2 regions of the Paenibacillus sp. AD87 genome follow, and region 1 is predicted to be linked to the other one. Evidence: riboswitches for the same ligand, from Rfam matches in the RefSeq annotation. Region 1 holds a riboswitch; the other holds the start of a gene.
The links. Region 1 has a riboswitch for thiamine pyrophosphate ahead of thiC (phosphomethylpyrimidine synthase ThiC). Riboswitches for the same ligand answer to the same signal wherever they lie in the genome.
Positions count from the first base shown of each region.

Region 1 (4,785 bases):
TAAATGATTTTTCTGACTACTTATGAAGCAAAATCTTAATTTAATATATCTTTATCGTATGTTCCAATATAGTCAAAGTCAATTGATTGAGGCCATTTGTTACGCAATTGTTATATAGTTTTGAAGATATATGGGTAACATTTCCTTAGGGTGCAAATTGCAGGGGATTCTAATTTATAAAAAGAAAATATTTACAAATATCCCTATTCCAAATGGCGCTTTTTGGTTTACAGATGAGACCGTTTCTCATATAATTTATGTAACCAAGTTTCATGTGATGAAACATGAGGAGGGCAACTTGCCATGGAAGACCGAAAGTTAACCGTCCGGGCTGTAGAACGGGCGCTGGATATATTATTGTGTTTTACAACCCGCAGTGATCTGGGACTCACGGAAATTACCAGCCAGATCGGTCTGCACAAAAGTACAGTCCATCGTCTGATGGCTACTCTGGAGGACAAGGGGTTCGTGATCCGGGATGCAGCAACGGAGAAGTATCGACTCGGCATACGCATCTGGGAACTGTCTGCCCATATGTCTCGCAGCGATGATCCGGCTATTTTGCTCCTTCCTGCGATGGAGCGGCTGAGAGACCGATTGGGTGAAACTGTGAGTTTATATCTGCGTGATGGCAGTGAGCGGATTCGAATTCAAGCCGTGCAGAGTGATCAGGCGATTCGTCGTGTAGCTCCGGTGGGCGTCAGACTTCCGTTATCCGTGGGAGCATCCAGCAAAGTGCTGATGGCTTTTGCCACCGAAGAGGACCGCGAAGATCTGATGAATGGACCGGAATGGCCCGTATTTATCGATCCCAAAGTATATTTGGCCCAGATGAAAGACATTCTGGAATACGGCTACGCAACAAGTTATGAGGAGCGTGAACCGGGAGCCGCGGCTGTATCTGTACCCATCATGGATCGGAAAGGCAACATCGCTGCTGCTCTGTCGGTATCCGGGCCTGTTAGTCGCCTTTCGCAGGAGACGTTGCATGAATACGCACCTGTGCTGAAGGAAGCAGCTACACAGATGGGACTGATGTTATCCTGATTTTATGCTCTGGAAATTAAAGGTTGTTTTTATGATTCGGTTGCGCTACTCTGTAATGGACGGCCCAACGGGGTCAGCATAATTGAATAATCTGCGGCTGAGATGCTGCAACTTGTTAACGTTACTGGGGGAGTCCGAATTGTCCGGACTGAGACGGAATCGCATGAGATTCTGGACCCTTTGCACCTGATCTGGATCATACCAGCGTAGGGAAGTAATCGGCGATACGACCACGAACACCATATAATGTGACCTATGGATGGACTCCGTTATGGAGCCTGAGTGAGGTGTGTTATTGGTGATGGACATAAGCCGGTTCCCTTGGGAACCGGCTTTTTTTATACAGTAAACAGGCGGAAGCCGGTGTCAGAGCTGTTTCTGCATAAAGAGCTGGGTGCCATTGGCGAGCATTGGGTGTAAACCTTTTGCTTCGACTGTCTGTATTAATTGAAGTGTATGTCTCTATTTTGTGTGGTATGGTCGCTCTTCCTTTTTCTATGTTGTGGATGATTTGGACCCGTGAGCAAGCATTTCAATCCAGGCAATCACCAATGAGGAGGAGACAAGAGCGATGAGCACAGGAAACCGAATGATGGGACAGGACAAGCAGGATCTGCAGTTGGCAGAGGAAAAAGGTACGACAGGACGGGTTCAGCCCTTCCCGGGCAGCCGCAAAGTATACATTCATGGCTCACGACCGGACATTGCTGTACCGGAGCGTGAAATTGCCCTTCATGACACCAATACTCCCCAAGGAGTGGAGCATAACGAACCGCTGTGTGTTTACGATACGAGCGGACCAATGACCGATCCTGGATTTCATGCCGATATCCGGGCAGGGCTGCCAGCGCTGCGCACCCGCTGGATTACGGAGCGTGAAGATGTTGAAGCCTACCAGGGACGAACGGTAAAACCGGAGGATAACGGATTGAAACCGGGAGGGAAGCGAACTGGAGCCGAGAAGTATCCGGGCTTGCGTGGTAAACCGTTACGGGGACAGGCGGGGCGCTGCGTGACCCAGATGCATTATGCACGGCAGGGAATGATCACGCCGGAGATGGAGTTCGCCGCCATTCGTGAGGGTGTGGAACCGGAGTTTGTGCGGCAGGAGCTGGCGAGTGGCAGGGCCATCCTGCCGTCGAACATTAATCACCCGGAGAGTGAGCCGATGCTGATCGGGCGTCATTTTCATGTGAAGATCAATGCGAACATCGGAAACTCTGCGGTATCCTCCTCCATCGAGGAAGAGGTGGAGAAGATGACTTGGGCCGTACGCTGGGGATCGGATACGGTGATGGATCTTTCCACAGGCAAGGACATTCATACGACCCGCGAATGGATCATCCGCAATTCACCTGTACCGATTGGAACAGTTCCGCTCTATCAGGCGCTGGAGAAGGTCAATGGAGAAGCCGAAGCGCTGACCTGGGAGTTGTATCGTGACACGCTCATAGAGCAGGCAGAGCAGGGTGTGGACTACTTTACGATCCATGCAGGTGTGCTGCTGAGATATATTCCGCTGACCGCCAAACGTATGACGGGCATTGTGTCACGGGGCGGGTCCATCATGGCAGCATGGTGCCTTGCGCATCATCAAGAGAATTTTTTGTATACCCATTTTGAAGAAATCTGCGAGATTATGAAAAGGTATGATGTGGCGTTCTCGCTGGGAGACGGACTGCGCCCAGGAAGCATCTATGATGCCAATGATGAAGCCCAGATGGCGGAACTGGCTACGCTTGGAGAACTAACACAAATCGCCTGGAAGCATGATGTGCAGGTGATGATTGAAGGTCCTGGACATGTGCCGATGCACAAGATCAAGGAGAATGTCGATCTGCAAATGGAGATTTGCAAGGAGGCGCCGTTCTATACGTTGGGACCGCTGACGACCGATATCGCCCCAGGATATGACCATATTACCTCGGCGATTGGGGCGGCGATGATCGGCTGGTTCGGCACGTCGATGCTCTGTTATGTTACGCCAAAAGAACATCTGGGCCTGCCCAATAAGGATGATGTGCGGGAAGGCGTTATCGCCTACAAGATCGCTGCTCATGCCGCTGATCTGGCGAAAGGTTACCCACGTGCCCAGCGGCGGGACGATGCGCTGTCCAAGGCACGGTTTGAGTTCCGCTGGAGGGATCAGTTCAACCTGTCACTGGACCCGGAACGTGCGCTGTCCTACCATGATGAGACGTTGCCGGCAGAAGGGGCTAAGGAAGCCCATTTCTGCTCCATGTGCGGCCCTAAGTTCTGTAGCATGCGTATTACGCAGGATATTCGTGCTTTTGCGGCAGACAACGGCTTGTCCGAGAATGAGGCTGTGGCCGCGGGTATGTTGGAAAAGGCTGAGGAATACCGGACACGCTCTTAAGCGTCGTTACAGCGCAATCTGGGCGGCCTGACATGGTGAAAAGCCGTTCCTCTCCGTGATTGCGGAGAGGAACGGCCTCTTACTTGGTATGCGGTGCGCACACTTAACTTCGAAGGACAAGGATAACGACACAACATATTTTATCAGTTGTAGGTTGATTGTCTCGCAGATGTTTAATAAAATGAATATAAGTAAAAACAAATAAGAGTAGCCAGGCCAATGGCTACTCCTGCACAGCATTTGCGGTAGGTATTCCTCCAAGTGCAGCATAATTCAGACGAAGTGACCCGTCAGGCCGTCAACCTGTGGCGGGTCACTTCTTTTTACGGTCGATGTATGTCAGGAGCGCAATAATTAACATTGCGAACACGATTACGTCGTTGAAAGAGAAGTTCATAGGATCACCTCCCACCGGAGGCAACCTATTTCCCACCACAAATTGGCTGTACAAAATAATTATACCATTCGAAAGTCTCTCATTTGAGAGTCTTTTTATTTTGCTTCATGAGTTCAACGCTCAACACCGCTTCAAGCTCAACTTCTTCTCCAAATACGCCGCAAGCCTTGCCAGAGGGCTATAGATCGTTATGCCTGTGTCTGCTGTGACCCGTGCTGCTGCGGGAGCCATCGACAGTTGAGCTGCGACTACCGTGTTATCCGGGAACTGCTCAGCAAGTTGTTGTAACCCGGTGCTCACTGCTGTAAGATAACCTTCCTTTTCGCCTCGCATAATTAACTCGAATGTGCCCGGGATCAGTACTGCTTCAGTCTTTATGGTCACGGCCTCATGTCGCTGCTCATCCTCATCATCTTGCTGCAAAGCCAGATTCACCCGCACCATCGTTCCTTCAATCGTTGCGGGGTTGGTAAACGCTAGGATGTACTTGCCAGGATTCTGCTGCATTTCCTGAAGTAATGGATCATCAATTCCAATCACGGGCACGGGAACATGCTGTGCCTCCTGCTCAAGTACGGCCGCAAACAGAGTACAGGTGACGAGGATGGCATCTGCATGACAATGTGCGATCCATTGCAGCGTCTGTGATACTTTCTCATGCGTAACTGCCTCGCAGAAATCCGCATCATGTTTGAGGCGATCCAGACCTGGATCGACATAATGTACAAGTTCAACCTCATAAGGAGCGAGTGCTTCTTCAATCAGTGCAATATTGGAATAGTGAGCGTGAAAACAGCCAATGGTCATCATCATACGTGCCCCCTGAAATGGATTATGTCTCATGTAAGTGCCGCGGATATTTAAACCATTATAGGGATGTAACAATAGACTGTACATATTTAAAATACGGAGGTAACAACATTTATCGTGAAAACGCGAATAACCGTTCATCCACAACTTCGCA
Region 1 covers NZ_LXQN01000022.1:241,525-246,309, reverse strand. Annotated here, with positions in the region: gene gpAD87_RS29260 (IclR family transcriptional regulator) at 304-1,047, shown strand; TPP riboswitch at 1,164-1,277, shown strand; gene thiC (phosphomethylpyrimidine synthase ThiC) at 1,637-3,424, shown strand; gene gpAD87_RS29250 (aspartate/glutamate racemase family protein) at 3,942-4,634, opposite strand.

Region 2 (4,785 bases), on a different contig from region 1:
GTGGAATTAAATACTATTACCCTTCCACATGTAGCAATGGTTACAGAGCCGAAGAAGTGTTTACAAATGCCAAACAAGCGGCAGCACAAGGTTATTTTGAGTATAACTGTTCCATAAATTAAAGGCAGTTTGTTTGTAATATAAAAGCGAGGTTGCATGAGATGTTTACATTACTTTCAGAAAAGGCGACACCTGTGCTAAAATAGGGTTTCGGAACGATAGTAATGTCCAATAGATAGGAGCAACCTCATCTTATGAGTTTATTGTCAGTAGAGAACGTGAGTCACAATTTTGGAGACCGCACGTTATTTAAAAATGTATCTTTTCGTTTACTTGCCGGAGAGCGTGTAGGTCTTGTTGGTGCAAATGGTGTAGGCAAGTCCACACTGATGAACATCCTTACCGGGAAATTGTTAAAGGACGAAGGGAAGGTCGAATGGACCCCCAAAGTTCGTTATGGATATCTGGATCAGCATACCAAGCTCACGCCTGGAAAAACGATTCGTGATGTGCTTAAGGATGCGTTCCTTCCCTTGCTTGAGTTGGAAAAAGAAATGATGTCCATCACGGATCAGATGGCAGACGCCGATCCGGACAAGCTCGAATTGTTACTGGAAGAAATGGGTGACATTCAGGAACAATTGGAGCAAGGTGATTTTTATCTGATTGATGTAAAAGTGGAAGAGATGGCCAATGGACTTGGTTTGTCCGCCATCGGTCTGGATCGTGATGTGGCCGCGCTTAGTGGCGGTCAGCGTACAAAGGTATTGCTTGCGAAGCTTTTACTGGAGAAACCCACAGCTCTTTTGCTGGATGAGCCGACGAACTATCTCGATGTGGAACACATTGAATGGCTGACGCGTTACCTGAAAGATTACCCGTATGCGTTTATTCTGATTTCGCATGATACGGAGTTTATGAATGAGGTCGTTAACGTTATTTATCATCTGGAATTTGCCAAGTTGACGCGTTATGCAGCGAACTATAACAAATTCCTTGAAATGGCCGACATGAATAAGGCGCAACATATTGATGCATATGAGAAACAGCAGGAGTTTATCAAGAAGCAGGAAGATTTCATTCAGCGGAACAAAGCCCGCGCTTCCACTTCCGGTCGTGCCAAGAGCCGTGAGAAGCAGCTCGGCAAGATTGAACGGATTGATCGTCCAGACGAAGCGGCCAAACCCACATTCAAATTCAAGGATGCCCGGGCGAGTAGTAAAACCGTCTTTGAGGGTATTGATTTTGAAATTGGATATTCATATGCATTATTGCCCAAAATGACGATGACGATTGAGCGTGGCGAGAAAATTGCCATTGTTGGATGTAACGGTGTAGGTAAATCCACATTGCTCAAGACTATCTTGGGGAAAATCCCACCAATCAGCGGTAAGACTTTCTTGGGTGACTATCTGGAAACTGCGTATTTCGAACAGGAAGTACGTGCAGGTAATATTACCCCGATCGAAGATGTGTGGAATGAATTTTCTCATCTGACACAGAATGAAGTCCGGGGCCATCTCGCGCGTTGTGGATTAAAAAATGAGCATATCACCCGCCCGCTTAACGCGCTTAGTGGTGGAGAACAAGCCAAGGTTCGTTTATGTAAACTTCTGATGCGTGAAAGTAACTGGATTTTGTTCGATGAGCCTACAAACCATTTGGATGTAACCGCTAAAGCAGAGCTGAAACGTGCCCTGCAAGAATTCAAGGGTACCGTGCTGCTCGTATCCCATGAACCTGAATTTTATGAAGGTTGGGTAACCAAAACGTGGGATGTTGAAGCTTGGTCCGATAAACAATAGTTTCTACGAAATTCTTCGCACCGGAAGCAGCAACTTCGTTAACTACACGACTTCAGCAATGGATGAACAACGTAATTCATGGAAATGTACGGTGACAAAAAAAGGTGTCTATGGTAACATAGGCTACAGCTTCATATGAACACTAGGGGGGCCGCACGATGCGGCTGAGATGGAAGAATGCGATTCCGGACCCTTTGTACCTGATCTGGATCATACCAGCGTAGGGAAGTGGCGCGTTTCAGCTAATGACAAGAGCGTTATCGTCGACTTTGCGATATTGCCTGCAAGATGAATCATGCAGTTCTATGTATACAGCATTGCGACTATGGATGGTTTCTATAGTTGTTATGCGTTATGTATAGAGTAATTGCATGCGACAGTCATTCAGTTGATCCATGAATTTTAAATTCGTGGCCACTCCCCTACGGGAGTGGCTTTTTTTGTTGTTTTATACAGCTTTAATCTCGCAAGAGGAGGGCGAACAGGACGGTAATCTTCCACGAACATGTAACAACACGATCATTTGAACTGCATGTGGTTTCACCAGGTACAGGAGACTTGGACTCTTTTCTGAATATTGCTAAGGGTATATGGCGGTGGGTCGATTATATCCACATTCGTGAAAAAAAGCTGACTCTTGAGCAACAGATGTGTTGGGCGCAAAGTCTGAAAACAAAAGGTGTTCCATCTAACCGTATCATTATGAATGGCTCAGATCAGCTGGATCAACATGCTTCAATTGGTGGTGTGCATTGGGGTCAAGCAGTTACTCGCAGCTATGATAAGGATGAGTTGAGGAGAGTCGATCGGCTGCGCGTAGGCATATCGGTTCATTCTCTGGAAGAAGCAAAAGTTGCAGAAGAACAGGGAGCGGATTATCTCTTTTATGGGCATGTCTATGCTTCAAATAGTAAACCGAATTGCGAACCCAGAGGGCTAAGTGCGTTAGCTGAGGTATGCTCTAATGTTTCGATTCCCGTGATCGCGATTGGCGGGATTAGTCCTGAGAATATTGCTGCCATTCGAACTGCTGGTGCTAGAGGAGCCGCTGTAATTTCAACGATTTGGACGACCGATAAGCCGGAAGTAGCTGCCGCTTCATTGCGACAGGCGATCACGGATTCAGACAAGTACGCCGAACCAAGGAGATGAAGATCTTGAGAGAGGAAGCAAGAAGTCGAAGCAGGAATCGTTCAGGCTATCATCCAGGAATAGTTTCGGGAAGTAAAGTTGGAGCGGAAGTTGGAGGCAAGCTTCATGCAGAAACCATTATTGTAGGTGGAGGAGTTATCGGTTGTGCCATCGCATGTGAACTCGCTACTCGAGGCCATGACGTTCTTCTGGTTGAGCGGGCGCGGATCGCTGGGGGAACTTCCTGTGCAGCCGCAGGCATGCTTGCTGCTGATAGTGAGGAATTCACTCATGCTGTAATGGCAAAGCTTGCAAGGCAGAGCAGAGCTTTGCTTCATGAGCAGAAGGAACGGATCAGTTCGCTTAGCGGAGTGGAAATGGGGCTGCAACAGCATGGATTTATTACTCCTTTTCGTTCATACAGTGAGGTCAGCAGTTACAAGAATGATCGTAGATCGTCTACCTTATCTACAGAACATATTTGGTGGGATCGTATTGCTGTCCAACAGGAAGCTTCATGGTTAAACAGGGATACGTATGGAGCATTTTACAGACCTTCCGAGAGCGAGGTTATTCCTGTCAACTTAACGCAGGCTTATGTCAGATCGGCTCAAGCCATGGGTGCAAGGGTGATGGAAGGGGTACAGGATGTCCGTTTGCATACGAATGTAAACGGTGTGCAAGGAATCGAGACTTCAATAGGAACGATGACATCGAGAAATGTAATTATTGCTACAGGGTTACATGGTGAAGAATTGATGAGACATGTAGGTCTGAAATCGCCTGTTTTACCAGTAAAGGGGGAGATTGCAGCCGTGCAGTTTTCTCCCCACCATGCCGGGTACAGGCCAGACAAAACGGTGTATGCAGAGGATATATATATTGTTCCCAAAGCCAATGGAGAAGTATGGATCGGTGCAACAAGCCTTCCTGGAAGAACAGACATGAAAGTTTCGGTACAAGGCATTCAGAAGCTGCTTGCAGCTGCAACAAACTGGGTACCTGGCATGAAGGAAGCACATTTTATCCGAGCGTGGGCTGGTGTCCGTCCTTCGACTCCGGATGGATTGCCCTATGTGGGGGCTTGTGATAGTGTACCGGGTTTATTCGCTGCTTTTGGACATTATCGTAACGGCATATTGCTTAGTGCAATTACAGCCAGCCTTATGGCTGACTTGATTTGTGGCAAAACCTCGGAAGAACTGGGGATTCAGGACCTTTGTCCAGAACGTTTGAACATAAAGGAGATGTTGCAGTGAACATCATTGTCAACGGACAAATCATGCAAATTGAAGATAGCTTAAATCGTGTAGATAAATTGCTCCATTCATTTAATTTGCAAGTAAAAACCGTCGTGGTTGAATTGAATCGGCAAATTTTAACTCGGGAATATCATGAAACGACGGCGTTAAGAGACGGAGACCGAATTGAAATTGTACATTTTGTGGGAGGCGGTTGAATTATGTTGAGGATTGGAAATTATACGTTTGAGTCTAGATTGCTGCTGGGTACAGGCAAATTTTCGGACTTGGAAGTGCAGAGCCAGGCGGTTGAAGCCTCCGGTACGGAAGTATTAACGTTCGCGGTTCGGCGTTTGAATCTGGAAGATCGGAACAAACAGCACTTTCTGGACACACTGGACTTGAAAAGGTATACCCTGCTTCCCAATACAGCGGGTGCTGCAACAGCAGATGAAGCTGTGCGAATCGCTGAACTAGCTCGGGCTTCAGGACTTTGTGATATGATAAAAGTAGAAGTTATCGGCGATGGAATCACATTACTACCTGACCCAATTGAAACCTATAAAGCTTGCGAGATCTTGCTTGAAAAGGGCTTTACGGTACTGCCT
Region 2 covers NZ_LXQN01000007.1:1,594,194-1,598,978, forward strand. Annotated here, with positions in the region: gene gpAD87_RS07295 (hypothetical protein) at 1-122, shown strand, start outside; gene gpAD87_RS07300 (ABC-F family ATP-binding cassette domain-containing protein) at 255-1,805, shown strand; TPP riboswitch at 1,940-2,049, shown strand; gene gpAD87_RS07305 (thiamine phosphate synthase) at 2,364-2,957, shown strand; gene thiO (glycine oxidase ThiO) at 2,963-4,195, shown strand; gene thiS (sulfur carrier protein ThiS) at 4,192-4,395, shown strand; gene gpAD87_RS07320 (thiazole synthase) at 4,399-4,785, shown strand, end outside.
Region 2: linked by a shared signal. The riboswitch ahead of gpAD87_RS07305 (thiamine phosphate synthase) and the one ahead of thiC (phosphomethylpyrimidine synthase ThiC) in region 1 are both predicted to bind thiamine pyrophosphate.